Regions from separate parts of the Streptomyces sp. NPDC086835 genome, predicted to be linked through region 1. Evidence: riboswitches for the same ligand, from Rfam matches in the RefSeq annotation. Region 1 holds a riboswitch; each other region holds the start of a gene.

The links. Region 1 has a riboswitch for cyclic di-AMP ahead of ACIPJI_RS20835 (peptidoglycan DD-metalloendopeptidase family protein). Riboswitches for the same ligand answer to the same signal wherever they lie in the genome.
Positions count from the first base shown of each region.
Region 2: another riboswitch for cyclic di-AMP. It lies ahead of ACIPJI_RS27970 (M23 family metallopeptidase); the one in region 1 lies ahead of ACIPJI_RS20835 (peptidoglycan DD-metalloendopeptidase family protein).
Region 3: another riboswitch for cyclic di-AMP. It lies ahead of ACIPJI_RS26020 (M23 family metallopeptidase); the one in region 1 lies ahead of ACIPJI_RS20835 (peptidoglycan DD-metalloendopeptidase family protein).
Region 4: another riboswitch for cyclic di-AMP. It lies ahead of ACIPJI_RS07425 (NlpC/P60 family protein); the one in region 1 lies ahead of ACIPJI_RS20835 (peptidoglycan DD-metalloendopeptidase family protein).

Region 1 is NZ_JBIVAU010000006.1:166,471-170,674, reverse strand. It holds gene ACIPJI_RS20840 (alpha-galactosidase) at 1-1,809, shown strand, start outside; cyclic di-AMP (ydaO/yuaA leader) riboswitch at 2,321-2,482, shown strand; gene ACIPJI_RS20835 (peptidoglycan DD-metalloendopeptidase family protein) at 2,487-3,410, shown strand; gene ACIPJI_RS20830 (SGNH/GDSL hydrolase family protein) at 3,580-4,204, shown strand, end outside.
Region 2 is NZ_JBIVAU010000010.1:17,210-21,413, forward strand. It holds gene ACIPJI_RS27960 (PrsW family intramembrane metalloprotease) at 1-143, shown strand, start outside; gene ACIPJI_RS27965 (aldo/keto reductase) at 162-1,106, opposite strand; gene ACIPJI_RS27970 (M23 family metallopeptidase) at 1,234-2,277, opposite strand; cyclic di-AMP (ydaO/yuaA leader) riboswitch at 2,289-2,445, opposite strand; gene ACIPJI_RS27975 (PP2C family protein-serine/threonine phosphatase) at 2,699-3,802, opposite strand; tRNA gene ACIPJI_RS27980 (tRNA-Met) at 4,060-4,133, opposite strand.
Region 3 is NZ_JBIVAU010000008.1:417,280-421,483, forward strand. It holds gene ACIPJI_RS26010 (HPr family phosphocarrier protein) at 98-379, shown strand; gene ACIPJI_RS26015 (GntR family transcriptional regulator) at 558-1,235, opposite strand; gene ACIPJI_RS26020 (M23 family metallopeptidase) at 1,464-2,258, opposite strand; cyclic di-AMP (ydaO/yuaA leader) riboswitch at 2,272-2,434, opposite strand; gene ACIPJI_RS26025 (M16 family metallopeptidase) at 2,664-4,052, opposite strand; gene ACIPJI_RS26030 (pitrilysin family protein) at 4,049-4,204, opposite strand, start outside.
Region 4 is NZ_JBIVAU010000002.1:277,095-281,298, forward strand. It holds gene ACIPJI_RS07415 (NlpC/P60 family protein) at 1-449, opposite strand, end outside; gene ACIPJI_RS07420 (hypothetical protein) at 794-1,147, shown strand; gene ACIPJI_RS07425 (NlpC/P60 family protein) at 1,234-2,388, opposite strand; cyclic di-AMP (ydaO/yuaA leader) riboswitch at 2,390-2,552, opposite strand; gene pcrA (DNA helicase PcrA) at 2,793-4,204, shown strand, end outside.

The sequences.
Region 1 (4,204 bases):
TTCGCCGGCTGGACCACCGAGGACGACGAGCTGAGGCTGCGCTTCCGCGACGAGCTGGTGGGCCTCGGCCTGACCCTCCACTACCGCATGCGCGGCGACAGCGACGTGATCGAACGCTGGGTCACCGTCGCACACGAGGGCACGGGCCCCGACCTCGAACTGCTCCGGGCCGATGCCGCCGCCTGGACACTGCCGCTGCGGGAGGCGTGGCGGCTCTCCCAGCTGCACGGCCGCTGGGCCGCCGAGTCCCGGCTCGTGCGCGACACGCTCCCGTACGGGGAGACGACGATCGGCAGCCGGCGCGGTCACACCGGTCACCAGCACCTGCCCTGGGTGGCCCTGGACGCGGAAGGCGCCACCGAGGAACACGGCGAGGTGTACGGCTTGGCCCTCGGCTGGTCCGGATCGTGGCGGATCTGCGTGCAGCGGCTGCCGGACGGGGCCGTACAGATCACCGGAGGGGCGGGGCACGACGACTCGGGGCTTCAGCGGCTCGCGCCGGGCGGGACGTACACCTCGCCCGTCTTCGCCGGCCTGTGGAGCGACGGGGGATTCGGCGGAGCGAGCAGGGCGTGGCACGCCTGGCAGCTGGCCCACGTGATTCCCGACGCCGGCCAGGTGCGGCCCGTGCTCTACAACTCGTGGGAGGCCACCGGCTTCGACATCTCGCAGCACCAGCAGTCGGCGCTCGCCCGGCGGGCCGCCGCTATGGGCGTCGAGCTGTTCGTCGTGGACGACGGCTGGTTCGGGCGGCGCACCGGAGACCGGTCCGGGCTCGGCGACTGGACACCGAACCCGGACCGCTTCCCCGGCGGGCTGGGGCCGCTGGCAGCCGAAGTGCACGCGCTCGGCATGAAGTTCGGCATCTGGGTGGAGCCGGAGATGGTCAACGAGGACAGCGACCTCTACCGGGCGCATCCCGACTGGGTCCAGCACCATCCGGGGCGGACACGGACCGAGTTCCGCAACCAGCTGGTGCTCAACCTCGCACGCGAGGACGTACGGGCGTACCTGTGGGAGCAGCTCGACACACTGCTCTCCGGAGCGCCGGTGGACCATGTGAAGTGGGACTTCAACCGCTGCTTCACGGATACGGGCTGGCCGGGGGAGCCGTACCCGCAGAAACTGTGGACCGAGCACGTCGAAGGCTTCTACGGGCTGCTGGACCGGCTGCGGGCGGCGCATCCCACGGTCGCCTTCGAGTCCTGCTCCGGCGGGGGCGGCAGGATCGATCTGGGGGTCCTCGCCCGCACCGACCAGGTGTGGACATCGGACAATACGGACCCGCTGGACCGGCTCGCCGTCCAGCACGGCTTCAGCCAGCTGCATCCGGCCCGGGTCATGGCGGCCTGGGTCACCGACAGCCCAGGCGTCCAGCTCAACGGTCGCCGCAGCAGTCTGCGCTTCCGGTTCGTGAGCGCCATGGCCGGGGTGCTGGGCGTCGGCGCAGACCTCTCGGCCTGGAGCGAGGCGGAGCTGGCGGAGGCGCGCGACTGGGTCCGGCTCTACAAGGAGATCAGGCCGCTGGTCCAGCACGGCGAGCTGTACCGGCTGCGGGCGCCGGAGGGCGGTCTCAGTGCCGTGCAGTACGTACGGGACGAGGAGACGGTGGTGCTCGCGCTGCTCCAGGCCCAGAGCTACGGGGAGCGGCCGCCGGCGCTCCGGCTGCGCGGCGTCGAGGCGACGGCGGCCTACGTGTGTGCCGACACCGGAGCGGTCCACCAGGGCGGGGTGCTGCTTCACCACGGAATTCACACCGGACTGAAGGGTGATTTCGACGCCACAGTGATCCGGCTCCGTCGGATGTGATCCACCGGCCTCAATTCGCCTTGCTCGTAAAGGGGGAGCGGGAATTGCGGAACGGGACCGGCAGCCGACGGCGACGGAAACCGGCGGAGCGCAGGAGGCGAGGAGAAGGAGTCCCTGGCCGGTCGGCCGGAAGTGACCGGTGTCACGGGCTTTCGTCGGCGGGCTGCGAAGTGGGGCAAGGGTGGCGGGTTTTGATGGGCAAGTGCGGGACTAGATGACTAAATGATGCTTCTGTCCGAATTGGATGGTTGCGTATAACGTGCCCCGTAAGAAGGGGAGATGGGTTCCGTCTCGTGAGCAGCGTCATATCCGTGACGTTCTGTGGCCGCGGCGCCGATGTGAATTCCGTTGCCGGCAAGGTAATTGGCCGTCTCTTGTCGACGGAGGGTGACCGCGAATCCGTGAAGACGGGGCGCCGGTCATTGATCGTGGAAAGTCGCGGCTTGTCCCACGCTGCCCGACTCGCCTACGGTCACGCTCAATCCGGACGGACCGCCTAATCCTGCCGCCGCCCGGAATTCGACCCTATCCACGCGTGGCAGGAGCGGGGGACCCAGGTAGTACGCCGCATCCGGACAATCCGGACGGCTTGGGGTGAAGTCGCACCGCGTGTGCGACCGGGCATCTCCAGCCCGAACCCGACAGCTCACCTCGTAGGCGCCGGAGAGGAATGCGCCATGCCCGCGAAGGGTAAGCACCGCCGTCCCAAGACCAACCCGATCACCCGCGGCTTCGTCGTCGCCGGTACGGGTGGCGCCGCCATCGCGCTCCCGCTGTTCGGCGCCACCACGGCCAATGCCGCCCCGGCGGAGGCTCCGGCCGTAGCGGAGAAGGCCGCCGCCGCCGCGGCCCCGGCCTCCGCGCCCGCGGCCGCTCCCGCCGCCAAGAAGGCTCCCAAGACGTACACGGTCGTCGCCGGGGACTACCTGTCGAAGATCGCCGCCGAGCAGGACGTCCGCGGAGGCTGGAAGCAGCTCTTCAACGACAACCGCCGTGTCATCGGTGCCGACCCGTCGCTGATCCACCCGGGTCTGGAGCTGACGATCGGCGCGAAGAACAAGGCGAAGAACGACCCGGAGCCCCGCTCCGAGTCCCAGACCCGCCCGTCCCGCGACGACTCGCGGTCCGCCGCGCCCAAGGCCGAGGCTCCGCAGGCCAAGGCTCCCGCCAAGGAGGCCGCGACCACTTCGTCCGGTTCCGGCTTCAGTGCCCCCGTCGACGCGGGCGTCACCACCCCGTACCGGGCCTCCGGTGCCATGTGGTCCAGCGGCTACCACACCGGTGTCGATTTCGCCGCCCCCTCCGGCAGCTCCGTCAAGGCCATCGGCGCGGGTACCGTCGTCTCCGCCGGCTGGGGCGGTGCCTACGGCAACGAGGTCGTCATCCAGCACACGGACGGCACCTACTCGCAGTACGCCCACCTCTCCTCGCTCGCCGTCTCCAGCGGCCAGTCGGTGACCGGTGGTCAGCAGATCGGGCTGTCCGGTTCCACCGGCAACTCCTCGGGTCCGCACCTGCACTTCGAGGTCCGCACCGGCCCCTCCTACGGTTCGGACATCGACCCGCTGGCCTACCTGCGCCAGCACGGCGTCTCCCTCTGAGTCGTCCGGCCGCACACCGCCCGCAGGTGAGTCCCCGTTCCGCATCAGGCGGAGCGGGGGCTTCCGCGTATTCCGGCCTGCCGGAATTTGACGGGTGGTAAAGATCACGGCGCGTCAACCCCTCCTTACGGTCGCGTAGGTCACATCCGTGAAGGAAAGATGTGCTCCCGTGGCAGACGATTCGAGAACAGAGAACAGTGGCGTATTCGGGTCGTACGCGGCGATCGGTGACAGCTTCACCGAAGGCGTGGGGGACCCGGGGCCCGACGGGAGATTCGTCGGATGGGCGGACCGGTTCGCCGTCCTGCTCGCCGACCGGAGGCCGGAGCACTCCTTCCGGTACGCCAACCTCGCCGTACGCGGCCGCCTCCTCGACCAGATCGTCGAGGAGCAGGTGCCGAGGGCGCGCCAACTCGCGCCGGACCTGGTGACCTTCTGCGCCGGCGGCAACGACATCATCCGGCCCGGCTCCGACCCCGACGACGTCGCGGAACGCTTCGAACGCGCGGTGGCCGACCTGGCCGGCTCCGTCGGCACCGTCATGGTGACCACCGGTTTCGACACCCGGGACGTGCCGGTCCTGCGGCATCTGCGCGGCAAGATCGCCACGTACACCGCCCACGTACGGGCCATCGCCGACCGCTACGACTGCCCCGTGCTGGACCTGTGGTCGCTCAAGTCCGTCCAGGACCGGCGTGCTTGGGACGCCGACCGGCTCCACCTGTCACCCGAGGGGCACACCAGGGTCGCGCTGCGCGCCGCTCAGGTCCTCGGGATCGAGGTGCCCGCCGATC
Region 2 (4,204 bases), on a different contig from region 1:
GCGAACAGGAGCTGCTGCACCATCTGTGGCAGCGCAGGGCGGTGGCCGGGCCTTCGCTGGCGTACGCCGCACAGGCCACCGCCCGGATGCCGCTGCTGCCGCCGCACCGCGACTACAGCGGCTACAACCCCTACCGCTACTGAGTCCGCGCCGGGGTGAGCTCAGGCGGACGCGGCGGTCAGCTCGGCAAGCTCGCCGTCCGTCAGGGCCAGATCCGCTGCCGCCACCAGGGCCGGCACCTGCTCGACCGTACGGGCCGACGCGATCGGCGCGGCCACGGTCGGCTGGGCGGCCAGCCACGCCAGTGCGACGGTCGCGATCTCCGCGCCACGGGCCTGCGCGATCCGGTCGAGCACGTCGAGGACCTTCAGCCCCCGCTGCGACTCGAGGTGCTTGGACGCTCCCTGGGCCCTGGCGCTGTCCACCGTGGTGCCGGGCCGGTACTTGCCGGTGAGGAAGCCGGACGCGAGCGCGTAGTAGGGAACGGCGGCGAGGCCGGCGCGGGCGGCGGTGTCCTGCAGTTCGCCTTCGTAGGTGTGGCGTGAGACCAGGTTGTAGTGAGGCTGAAGCGCCACGTACCGGGCGAGGCCCTCCCGCTCGGAGAAGGCCAGGGACGCCTGGAGCCGTTCGGCACTGATGTTGGAGGCGGCGATCGCACGGACCTTGCCGTCCTTCACCAGCTGGTCGAGGGCGGTGATGATCTCCTCGACAGGCACGGACGGGTCGTCGAAGTGGGTGTAGTAGAGGTCGATGTGGTCGGTGCCCAGCCGCATGAGCGACTCCTCCGCGGCGGCCTTGATCGTGGTGGCGGAGAGGCCCTTGTGGCGGGGGTGGGCGCCGACCTTGGTGGCGACGACGACTTCGGAGCGGTTGCCACGAGCCGCGAGCCACTTGCCGATGAGGGTCTCCGACTCGCCGCCCTCGTTCCCGGGGGCCCACGAGGAGTAGCTGTCGGCGGTGTCGACGAAGTTGCCGCCCGCCGCGGTGTACGCGTCGAGGACCGCGAAGGTCCGCGCCTCGTCGGCCGTCCAGCCGAAGACGTTGCCGCCGAGAGCGAGCGGGAAGACGGTCAGGTCGGAGGAACCGAGGGTGCGCAGAGAGGTCATGAGGTGATCAACGGCCGGGCCCGTACCGGCTATTCCGGCAGCCCTGGCGTCGGGGGGTGTGCGCCGGGGCTGCCGGAGACATGGATGTGCCCGGTACGGGAGGACTGTGACCCGTACCGGGCAGGGATCAGATCGTGAGGCCCTTGCTGCGCAGCCACGCCATCGGGTCGATGCCCGCGCCGCCGGCGGTGTGCACCTCGAGGTGCAGGTGCGGACCGGTGACATTGCCGGTCGCGCCGACGCGCCCGATCGTCTCGCCGGTGGACACCTGCTGCCCCGCGCTCGCCGTCATCGAGGAGAGGTGGGCGTACAGGACCTCGGTACCGTCCTCGAGCTCGAGGACGATGCGGTAGCCGTAGGAGCCGGACCAGCCCGCGGACTTGACCGTGCCGCCGTGCACCGCCTTGACCGGGGTCCCGGTCGGTGCCGCGAAGTCCAGGCCGGTGTGCTGGCCGGAGGACCACATGGCGCCGGACTCACCGTAGGTGGAGGTGATCGTGTAGGAGGAGGTGGGAAGGGAGAAACTGCGGGCGAGTTCGGCGAGACGCGCCGCCTCCGCAGCCGCCCGCGCGGCCTCCTCCGCCTTCCGCTTCTCCTCGGCGGCCTTGGCCTCTGCCGCGCTCTGCTGCTTCTCGGCGGCGGCCGCCGCCTGCTCGGCGGCGAGCGCCTCCGCGGCCGCCTTCGCCTCGGCGTCGGCTTCTGCCTGCTGCTGCTCGGCCTGCTGGAGGATCCGGGCGCGCAGGGCCTCGCCGGAGCCGGCGGCCTGGCTCTGGCCGGCGCCGCCGTCGGCGACCGTGGTCGCGGAGGTGAGCGGCGCGGCGTGCACGTCGCCGTCGGAGTCGTCCGAGTCGGAGATCAGGGATCCCACGCCAGGAAGGGACTTGGCGTCGGGAAGGTTGTCCGCGATGGAATCGGGAAGGGAGATGGAAACTGCCGGCTTGTCCTGCGCGGTGGCTATGCCACCCGCGCCGACCGCGGCGATGACGCCGACTCCGAGCACCGTGGAGCTGCGGGCGATTCCGCCGCGCTGCTTGATGACACGGTGCCGGCCGCGCACGGGGCGGACGGAGTCCTCTGTGGGGTTCCATTCCTCCCAGGTCCGCTCGGGGGCGTCGGCACTGAAACGTTCGGACGCGAAGCGGGCCTCGGGGGCAGGCATGTTGGACGCCACGAAGGCGTACTCCTTTCCTTCCTTCTCGCCTACCGGGTTAGCTGACGGGTTCGGAGCAGGAAGGTCTCCTACGGGCGCCCTCGACCGCAAACTGAGCGGCAAAGGGTGACCGATTCACCCCAATTAGTGGTTCCCCGGTTCCCTTGCGGGATTCGGCACGTGCGCACGGCGCCGCCTCTGCGACGGCTGGGACGACCGCACTGCGTTATCGAACGTTAATAGACGGCGGGGCCGGATTCCAAGCTGTTCCGGGTGATCATTAACGGCTTCACCCGGGACTTTCCGGGACAGAATCGGCCGGAACCGGGCGAGTTGATCAAACGTCAGAGGCGGTCACGATTCTGATGGTGCATCAAATGTTATGCGGACGGCTCTCCTTCGGCTACGGAGCGTGCGCACCGCCCGGGTCAGGCGCGTGATGTCACGCGGATCCACCGCGGCCGCCGGGCTCCGGCGGCACCACCGGCACCGTCCTGCGCCGTTCCGGCTGCCCTTCCGCCGGCGTGCCGACCGCCAGCAGCGCCATGTCGTCGCTCGAACCGCCGCCGGTGTACCGGCGTACGTCGTCGACCAGCGCGTCCAGCAGCTCCGCCGGCCCGGGGAAGAGGCGTCCGGCGAGCCGTTCCACCGGGTCGTAGAAGACGCCGCGGGCGTCCCGCGCCTCCGTCACCCCGTCCGTGTAGAGCAGCAGCGTCGCCCCGTCGGGCAGCGGGTACTCCTCCGCCCGGTCCGGCCACGCCGCCAGGTCACCCATCCCCAGCGGCAGCGCCGCCTGCGCCGGCGCGAGGACGTCCAGAGCCCCGTCGGCGTGCAGCACCAAGGGCTCGGGGTGGCCCCGGTTCACCAGCCGCACCAGGGCGCGGCCCCGCGGGATCTCGCCCAGGACGGCGGTCGTGAACCCCTCCACGGCGTCCAGCCCTTCCCGCCTGGTGCCCTCCCGCTTGAGGGCGCGCTCCAGCCGCTGCGCCACGCCCTCCAGCGAGCGCTCCTGCTCCGCGGCCTCGCGGAACGCGCCGATGAGCACGGCCACGGTCCCCACCGCCCCCAGTCCCTTGCCCCGCACATCGCCGACAAGAAGGCGCACGCCATGAGGAGTGTCCTGCACCGCGAAGAGGTCGCCGCCGATGAACGCGCCCGCCTGCGCCGCCTCGTACCGGGCGGCGATGTGCAGACCGCCGATCCGGTCGGCCGGCGCGGGAAGTACGGCCCGCTGCGCGGTCTCCGCGATCACCCGGGCCGAAGCGAGCCGCTCACCACTGCGCCGCACGAGGGTGTTGATGAACAGCGCGAGAACGACGACGGTGACCACCGTGGTCGTCTCGGTGAGGACCGTGATCTGCCAGAAGCTTCTGTTGACGGCGTGGAGGACGCTCAGGGCCAGAACCGCAGCGATCCCGGTGAGCAGGGTCGCCATCCATGACAGGACAGGCGCCGCGACGAGCGGGGCTGCGGCATAGAGGGGTACGGCGGTGAACCGGGGCGGGGTCAGAACGTCGAAGACCACCCCGCCGACGATCATCGCCATGGGCAACGCGCGGACGAACCACGGGGCTCTTCTGGCGCCGCCCTGATCTCGCCACTCCTGGCCCAAAGGTGGTCTCCTGCCGGGTCCTACCGGGTCCGCTGACGGCTGCGGACAGTACCGCGCCCCCCTCAGGCTGAAGGCCGACGCGCCGCAGGACGACTTCCGGTCGCCCGACCGGGCGACGGTCGTGCGCTGCCGGAAAAGCCACCGGCCCGGTGGTCGATCTTCTCGATCGACCACCGGGCCGGTGTCATCAGTAGCGGGGACAGGATTTGAACCTGCGACCTCTGGGTTATGAGCCCAGCGAGCTACCGAGCTGCTCCACCCCGCGTCGGTGAACACAACCTTACGCCATGCAGAGCAAGATCCGTACCAAATTACGAGGGACGCGGGTGAAGGCCG
Region 3 (4,204 bases), on a different contig from region 1:
CGGCGTCCCGCACCCCCGGCAGGGTGGGGCGGGGGAGCACGCCGGGACACATGAGAGACTGGTCTAGACAACCCGCTAAGACTTGAAGGGCAACACCATGGCTGAGCGCCGCGTCAATGTCGGCTGGGCCGAGGGCCTTCACGCCCGCCCCGCGTCCATCTTCGTCCGTGCCGCGACGGCTGCCGGCGTCCCTGTGACGATCGCCAAGGCCGACGGCAAGCCGGTCAACGCGGCCTCGATGCTCGCCGTGCTCGGCCTGGGCGCCCAGGGCGGCGAGGAGATCGTCCTCGCCTCCGACGCGGACGGCGCGGAGGCGGCACTCGACCGCCTGGCCAAGCTGGTGGCCGAGGGGCTCGAAGAGCTTCCCGAGACCGTCTGAGCCCGGCGGGCCCTGTCGCCCGTCACCATTCACAGAAAAGCCGCGGTGTTCCGGGTCCGGAGCACCGCGGCTTTCGCATTCCAGGGCCGCATTCCACATTCCGCGTTCCGGGCCCGGACGGAAAAGAAGAACAGAGAAAGGCCGACCCCATCACGCCTTCTTTTGTATACGCCCTCTGTTAATTCCGGCCGCTCGTGGTGTTTACGGCATGTTGCGAAGTCCTCACCCGCACGGTACGGCGCAACCGGTGCGCGGCGGCGGCGCGTTCGGCGTGCGCGGCCGTCAGCGCCCGCGCACGCTCCGCGTCACCGCGCGCCACGGCGTCGACGATCGCACCGTGCTCCGCCCATGACTCGACCGGTGCGAGAGGCTGCTCCACCGAGTACATCCAAGCGATCTTGTGCCGCAGCTGGGTCAGCAGCGCGGTCAGTCCGGGGCTGCCGCAGGACTGGGCGAGTGTCTCGTGGAACCAGGAGCCGAGTGAGCGCAAGTCCTCGCCCTGCCCCCGGCGGGCCCGCTCCTGACCGAGTCTCACCAGGCCGCGCAGCACCCGCAGATGCGCTTCCGTGCGGCGCTGCGCGGCGCGCGCCGCGCCCAGCGGCTCCAGCAGCATGCGGATCTCCAGGAGGTCGGCGGCCTCCTGCTCCGTCGGCTCCGCCACGCAGGCGCCGGCGTGCCGGCGGGTCACGACGAAGCCCTCCGACTCCAGGGTGCGCAGCGCCTCGCGCACCGGGACGCGGGAGACCCCGTAGCGACGGGCCAGTTGCTCCTCCGTGAGCCGGCTGCCGCGCTCGTAGACCCCGGAGACGATGTCGTCGCGGATCGCCGTGCATACCGAGTGCGCGGGAATACGCATGACCGAACCTCCGCATTGATCCGAGCGAAACGCAGCCGATTGACGCGTGTTCCCGTGACTCTATTGCAATGAACTCGATTTTCCGACGCCAGGAGGAAAACGATGGAACTCTCTTGACGGAGACGGCAATCACTCAATGGCCGAAACGCCATGGAATGCACCGAAGGCCCCCGGCGGGAAGCCGGGGGCCTTCGGACAGGAGACGCGGTACGCGGGGTGCGTCGAGGGTCAGACGTTGACGCCGTGCGAGCGCAGGTAGGCGACCGGGTCGATGTCGGAGCCGTACTCGGCTGTGGTCCGGGCCTCGAAGTGCAGGTGCGGGCCGGTCGAGTTGCCGGTCGAGCCGGCCAGTCCGATCTGCTGGCCGGGGGTGACCTGCTGGCCGACGGAGACGCTGATGGACGACAGGTGGCCGTACTGGGTGTACGTGCCGTCGTTCATCCGGATGACGACGTTGTTGCCGTACGCGCCGCCCCAGCCTGCCTCGACGACGGTGCCGGAGCCGACGGACACGACGGAACTGCCGGAGGCGGCGCGGAAGTCGACACCGGAGTGGCTGCCGGAGGACCACAGGGCGCCGCCGGTCTTGTAGCCGGTGGTCACGTACGAACCGGCGATCGGGAGCTGGAAGGAGTTCAGCCGCTTGCGCTCGGCCTCACGGGCGGCGCGCTCCTTGGCCTCGCGGGCCTCCTTGGCACGCGCCTCGGCCTTGCGCCTGGCTTCCGCCTTCGCCTCGGCCTCGGCCTTCGCCTGCGCCCTGGCCTTGGCGGCGGCCTCCTGGGCCTCCCTCTCCTGGGCGGCGGCCTGGTCGGCTATCTCGTCGGCGAGCGACCCCATGGAGACGATCTGGGTGAGGCCGGTGTCCTCGACGGACGCGGCCTCGGTGTCGGCGGCGAGCGCCGGGGAGGCGAGGGTTCCGATGACGCCGGTGGTGGCGAGGGCGGCGACGCCTGCCAGGTTCGCGCTCCTGCGCGTCAGGCGGCTCGGGGCACGATGCTTCCCGGTGGCACGGGTGAACGCCATGAAGAGGCTGGTCCTTTCCTTCCTTCTCGCCTACCGGGTTAGCTGACGGGTTCGGAGCAGGAAGGTCTCCTACGGCCCCCTCCGCACGGGCGAAGGAGGGCCGATTCACCCCAGGGACTGCGTGGGTCCCCGGCTCCCCAGGCTCGCGCCTGACGGGGACTCGGCGATGGCTGCCCGATGCCGCGGGCGCGACGATCTCCAAGCGGACAGCCGGACCGACGCTAGGCAACCGTTTCGTCAATCACCAAACAGAGAGCCCGTTTTGTAGCGCATGCCACAGGGCAGACACGCACTCAACCCTGCAAATCGGACAACGAACAGAACCCCGGCAAACGATTCGAAGCCAGGGTCCTGTTCGCGCGCAATGCGCGTTCTCTTGAGTTGTCTTCGGCGGGCGGCTCCCGATCAGCCCGTGACAACCCTCACTTCACCGATACCGAGCGCCTTCACCGGCTCCTCGATCTGCGACGCGTCGCCGACGAGCACCGTCACCAACCGGTCGACCGGGAAGGCGCCCACGACCGCCGCGGTCGCCTCCACCGTGCCCGTCTCCGCCAGGCGGACGTACATCTGTGCCTGGTAGTCGTCCGGGAGGTGCTGCTCGACCTGGTCGGCCAGCGTGGCCGCGACGGACGCCGCCGTCTCGTACTTCAGCGGGGCGACGCCCACCAGGTTCTGCACGGCGACGTCACGCTCGGCGTCCGTGAGCCCCTCGGCGGCGAGCGTGCGGAGCACCTTCCACAGGTCCTCCAGCGCCGGACCGGTGTTGGGCGTGTCCACGGAGCCGCTGATGGCGAGCATCGAGGCGCCGGAGCCGTCCGGAGCGGAGCGCAGCACCTGGCCGAAGGCGCGCACACCGTAGGTGTAGCCCTTCTCCTCACGCAGCACCCGGTCGAGGCGGGAGGTCAGCGTTCCGCCGAGGCAGTACGTGCCGAGCACCTGGGCGGGCCAGACCCGGTCGTGGCGGTCGCCGCCGACGCGGCCGATGAGCAGCTGCGTCTGCACGGCGCCGGGACGGTCGACGATGACCACCCGGCCGGTGTCGTCGGCGGTGATCGCGGGCACCGGACGCGGCTCCGCCTTGTCGCCCGTCCACGCCCCGAGCGAGTCGCCGAGGACGCCGTCCAGGTCGACGTCGGTGAGGTCGCCGACGATCACCGCGGTGGCGGTGGCGGGGCGTACATGCGCCTCGTAGAAGGCGCGTACGGCGGCCGCGTCGATCCGCGCGACGGTCTCCTCCGTGCCCTGGCGCGGCCGGGAGACGCGCAGCGAGGCCGGGAAGAGCTCCTTGGAGAGCTGCTTGGCCGCCCGGCGGCCCGGGTTCGCCGTCTCGTGCGGGATCTCGTCGAGGCGGTTGCGGACCAGCCGCTCGACCTCGCCGGCCTCGAAGGCGGGTGCGATCAGCGCCTCGGAGAGCAGCCCGAGCGCCTTGTGCAGGCGGGAGACCGGCACCTCGAGGGAGACCCGGACACCGGGGTGGTCGGCGTGCGCGTCCAAGGTGGCGCCGCAACGCTCCAGTTCCGCGGCGAACTCCTCCGCGGAGTGCTTGTCGGTGCCCTCCGACAGGGCGCGCGCCATGATGGTGGCGACGCCGTCGAGGCCCTCCGGCTCGGCGTCCAGCGGGGCGTCGAGCGAGATCTCGACGGCCACCACCTGCTGGCCGGGACGGTGGCAGCGCAGCACCGTCAGGCCGTTGTCCAGCGTGCCGCGGTCGGGGGCCGGGAAGGCCCAGGGCCGGGCGGTGCCCGGGGTCGGCTGCGGGTGGAAGTCCATGGTCACGGCAGCGTCGCTCACTGGTCCGTCCCCTCCTGCTCGTGTCCGTCGGCCGCTTCGGTCTCTTCTTCGGCGACCGGTTCGTAGACCAGCACCGCCCTGTTCTCCGGGTGCAGCCGGGCCTTGGCGATCGCCTGCACCTCCTCCGCGGTGACGTCGAGCACCCGCTGGAC
Region 4 (4,204 bases), on a different contig from region 1:
GCGGCGGCCTGCAGCGCTCCGGCCCGTTCCGCGAGAGCGGCGCGCCGGAGGTACTCCTCCGGGGCGGAGGTCAGGGCGAGCCGCAGACCGGGATCCATGCCGCCGTCGCGGTACTGGGCGGTGGCGAGGGAACCGAGGGCGTTACGGGAGGTGTTGAGGCTGTCGGTCCGGCGCGCCGCCTCGTCGCGCAGCGAGTCCAGCGATCTGCGGGCGCTCTCCGCCCGTTCCTTGGCTCCGTTGAGCTTCTCGGTGGCGACCTCCGCCTCCTGGTACAGCTTGTCGACCCTGGCCTGGATCTGCGCCGGGGTGAGGCCCGGCTCCGCGTGCCCCGTGCCGTCGAACGCTGTCGTGGCCGCCGCGCCCGCCAGGGCGAGCGTGAGCGCGGTACGGGCGGCCGGTCCGTCGAGCCGGCGTTCACGGGGTTTTCGGTGTTCCCGGTGTGCTGCCACGAGGGCTTCCACGTCCTTCCGTCGTCCCTGCCGCCGCACTTGCGTCCGGCGGCGGGCCGCACAGGGGGAGCGGTCCGCCGCAGGACCTTCCGGCGGTGGTGGCCGAGTGCCGTCCGGCTGTGCGACGGCTCGCGGGGAGTCGGCCACCTGGCGCAGGACGCTACGACCGCGTCGACGGGGGCGGGACACAACGACCGTAAATCTCCGGAAATGGGCGTCCGGCAACCGTTGATGAACGGCCGTCCGTCGTCGCGGACGCGCATCGCGTCGGTCCCTGGACCGATGCCGCGGACAGGGCCACCTGCCCGGCTGACGGTGGTATGGGCCCAGCTAGGCTCCGGCCCATGGACGTACTCATCAATGTCTTCGTCGCACTGCACATCATCGGCATCGCCTCGCTGCTGGGCGGGTTCCTGACCCAGATGAAGGCGATGGGCGAGGGCACCGCCCGCTTCAGCCCCGCGATGCTGCACGGTGCGCTGACCATGCTGGTCACGGGTGTGGCCCTGGTGGGTCTGAACCAGGCGGACGACCAGACGGTCAACAACCTCAAGATCGGCATCAAGCTGGCGGTGCTGGTCGTGATCCTCGGCCTCGTGTACGTCAAGAGGGACGAGGAGAAGGTCGACAAGGCGCTCTTCGGCGCGGTGGGCGGCCTGACCTTGGCCAACATCTTCATCGCCACGCTCTGGACCTGACCCGAGCGCGGACATGACGGTGCCCGGGCGGCTCGGCCGCCCGGGCACCGGTGCGCCGGGGCACCCCGCGTCGGCCCCGCAGGGCTTCAGGCGGGGCGGACGCTGCCGTAGATCGGCATGTAGTAGATGGACTCCTCGCGGACGTTCGTGCCCGGCTTGGGCGCGTGGATCATCTTGCCGTCGCCGATGTAGATGCCGACGTGGCTGATGTCGTCGTAGAAGAAGACCAGGTCGCCGGGGAGCAGGTCGGCCGTCTCGACACGGGTGCCGACCTTCACCTGGTCCCAGGTGGTGCGCGGCAGGTCCACCCCCGCCGCCTTCCACGCGGCCGCGGTGAGGCCGGAGCAGTCGTAGGAGCTCGGGCCCGTCGCGCCCCAGACGTACGGCTTGCCGATCTGGGCACGGGCGAACGCGAGGACCTTGTCCGCCTTGGCCGCGTACGTGCCGTCGTCGGTGCCGGTGCCCGGATCGGTGGTGCCCGTGTCCGGGGTGGTCTCGCGCTCCTGCTGCTGCCGCTCGGCCTCCGCCCGGGCGGCTGCCTCCGCCTTCGCCTTGGCCTCGGCCTTGCGGCGCGCCTCCTCTTCCTTCTCCCGCTCGATCGCGGCGAGGCGTGCCTTCTCCTCCGCCGTCAGCTTCGAGAGCAGGGCGCGTGCCTCCGCGAGCTTGGTCTGCACCGTCTGCTTGCTGGTGCGCAGGGCCTCCTGGGAGTCCGTGAGGGACTCGAGGCGCTTGGTGGCCTCCGCGCGCTGCTTCGCGGCCGCGGCCCGCTCGGTCTCGTACTCACTGACGGCCCTGCGCTGCTGGTCCGTCATCCGGTCCATCAGCTGGGTCTGGTCGAAGTACGCCTGGGGGCTGTCCGCGAACATCAGCGCGGCGGTGGGGGTGACGGAACCGGTGCGGTACTGCGCCGCCGCGTAGTTGCCGAGGGCGCGGCGGGACTCGTTCAGCTTCTCCGTGCGCTTGGCGGCCTCGTCGAGCAGCTGGTCGACCTCTTGGCGCTTCTCCGCCGTGGCTTCCTTCGCCTTGTTGAACTCCTGCGTCGCGCTGCCCGCCTGCCGGTACAGGTCGTCGACCTTCTTCTGCACCTCTTCGATGCTGGGCTTCGGGTCGGACGGCGCGGCGGTGGCACTCTGGGTGGAGAGCAGTGTCACACCGGCGAGGGCGGCCGTGGTGAATCCGACGGCGGTGGACGGTTTTGCGGTACGGCTGCGGGTCTTGCGATGCGACGCCAACGCCGGCATCTCCTTCTTCCGTGGACCGCCTACCGGGTTAGCTGTCGGGTTCGGGCGAACGGAAGACGCCCTACGGACCGAGCGGGGCACGGTCCGATTCACCCCGGTGGTGCTTGGTGGGTCCCCGGTTCCGAACTCCCTCGGGAGGAGCCCGGATTCGGCGCAGGCCGCCCGTTCGGCGTGGTTCGCCGGGAGGGGTGCGGGCCGCCTGGTCGAGCACGCTAGCCAACTCGTGCGCCTGCTGTGAAGGTTGATGTTCGATATGTCCGATACATTTTCGTGACCTTTTCGGTGGCGGGTCGCCTGCCCGTCCGCCGGTCGCCCGGCGGATCCGCCCTGTCACCTACCGTGGCGTCCGCCGGTGTGCCGGTGCGGCCACGGTTGTCGGTCCGGCCGCCTAGACTCGTTAAGCGATGAGCAGCCTCTTTGACGACAGCTTCCTGGCGGACCTCCGGCCCGACGCGGACGGGCCCCCGCCGCCGCCCGAGGACCCGGCTCCGGAGCAGCTTCCGGACGACCTCTTCCAGGGCGCCTTCGACGTGCCTCCGGCCCGCGACGGGTACTACCGCGACGGCGCCCCGCGCCCCGTCGTGGACCCCGCCGCCCTGCTCGACGGGCTGAACGAGCAGCAGCGCGCCGCCGTCGTGCACACAGGGTCACCGCTGCTCATCGTGGCCGGCGCCGGCTCCGGCAAGACCCGGGTGCTCACCCATCGCATCGCCCACCTGCTGGGCACGCGCCGGGTCCACCCCGGCCAGATACTGGCGATCACCTTCACCAACAAGGCCGCCGGCGAGATGAAGGAACGCGTCGAGCAGCTGGTGGGCCCGCGCGCCAACGCGATGTGGGTCATGACCTTCCACAGCGCCTGCGTCCGCATCCTGCGCCGCGAGTCCAAGAAGCTGGGCTTCACCTCGTCGTTCTCGATCTACGACGCGGCGGACTCGAAGCGCCTGATGTCGCTGGTCTGCCGCGATCTCGACCTCGACCCGAAGAAGTTCCCGCCGAAGTCCTTCAGCGCCAAGATCTCGAACCTGAAGAACGAGCTGATCGACGAGGAGACCTTCGCCGACCAGGCGGTCGACGGATTCGAGAAGACGCTCGCCGAGGCGTACCGGATGTACCAGGCGCGGCTGCGCGAGGCCAACGCCCTGGACTTCGACGACATCATCATGACCACCGTCCACCTGCTCCAGGCGTTCCCGGACGTCGCCGAGCACTACCAGCGGCGGTTCCGGCACGTCCTCGTCGACGAGTACCAGGACACCAACCACGCTCAGTACACGCTCGTGCGCGAACTGGTGGGCAAGGGGTACGAGGACCTGGAGCCCGCGGAGCTGTGCGTCGTCGGTGACGCCGACCAGTCGATCTACGCCTTCCGCGGCGCGACCATCCGCAACATCCTCCAGTTCGAGGAGGACTATCCGGACGCGACGACGATCCTGCTGGAGCAGAACTACCGCTCCACCCAGACGATCCTCTCCGCCGCCAACGCCGTCATCGAGCGCAACGAGTCCCGTCGCCCCAAGAACCTGTGGACGAACGCAGGCGCCGGCGCCCAGATCACCGGCTATGTCGCGGACACGGAGCACGACGAGGCCCAGTTCGTCGCGGACGAGATCGACCGGCTCACGGACGCGGGCGAGGCGAAGGCCGGCGACGTCGCCGTCTTCTACCGCACGAACGCCCAGTCGCGTGTCTTCGAGGAGATCTTCATCCGCGTCGGCCTGCCCTACAAGGTCGTCGGCGGTGTCCGCTTCTACGAGCGCAAGGAGGTCCGCGACGTGCTGGCCTACCTGCGGGTCCTCGCCAACCCCGAGGACAA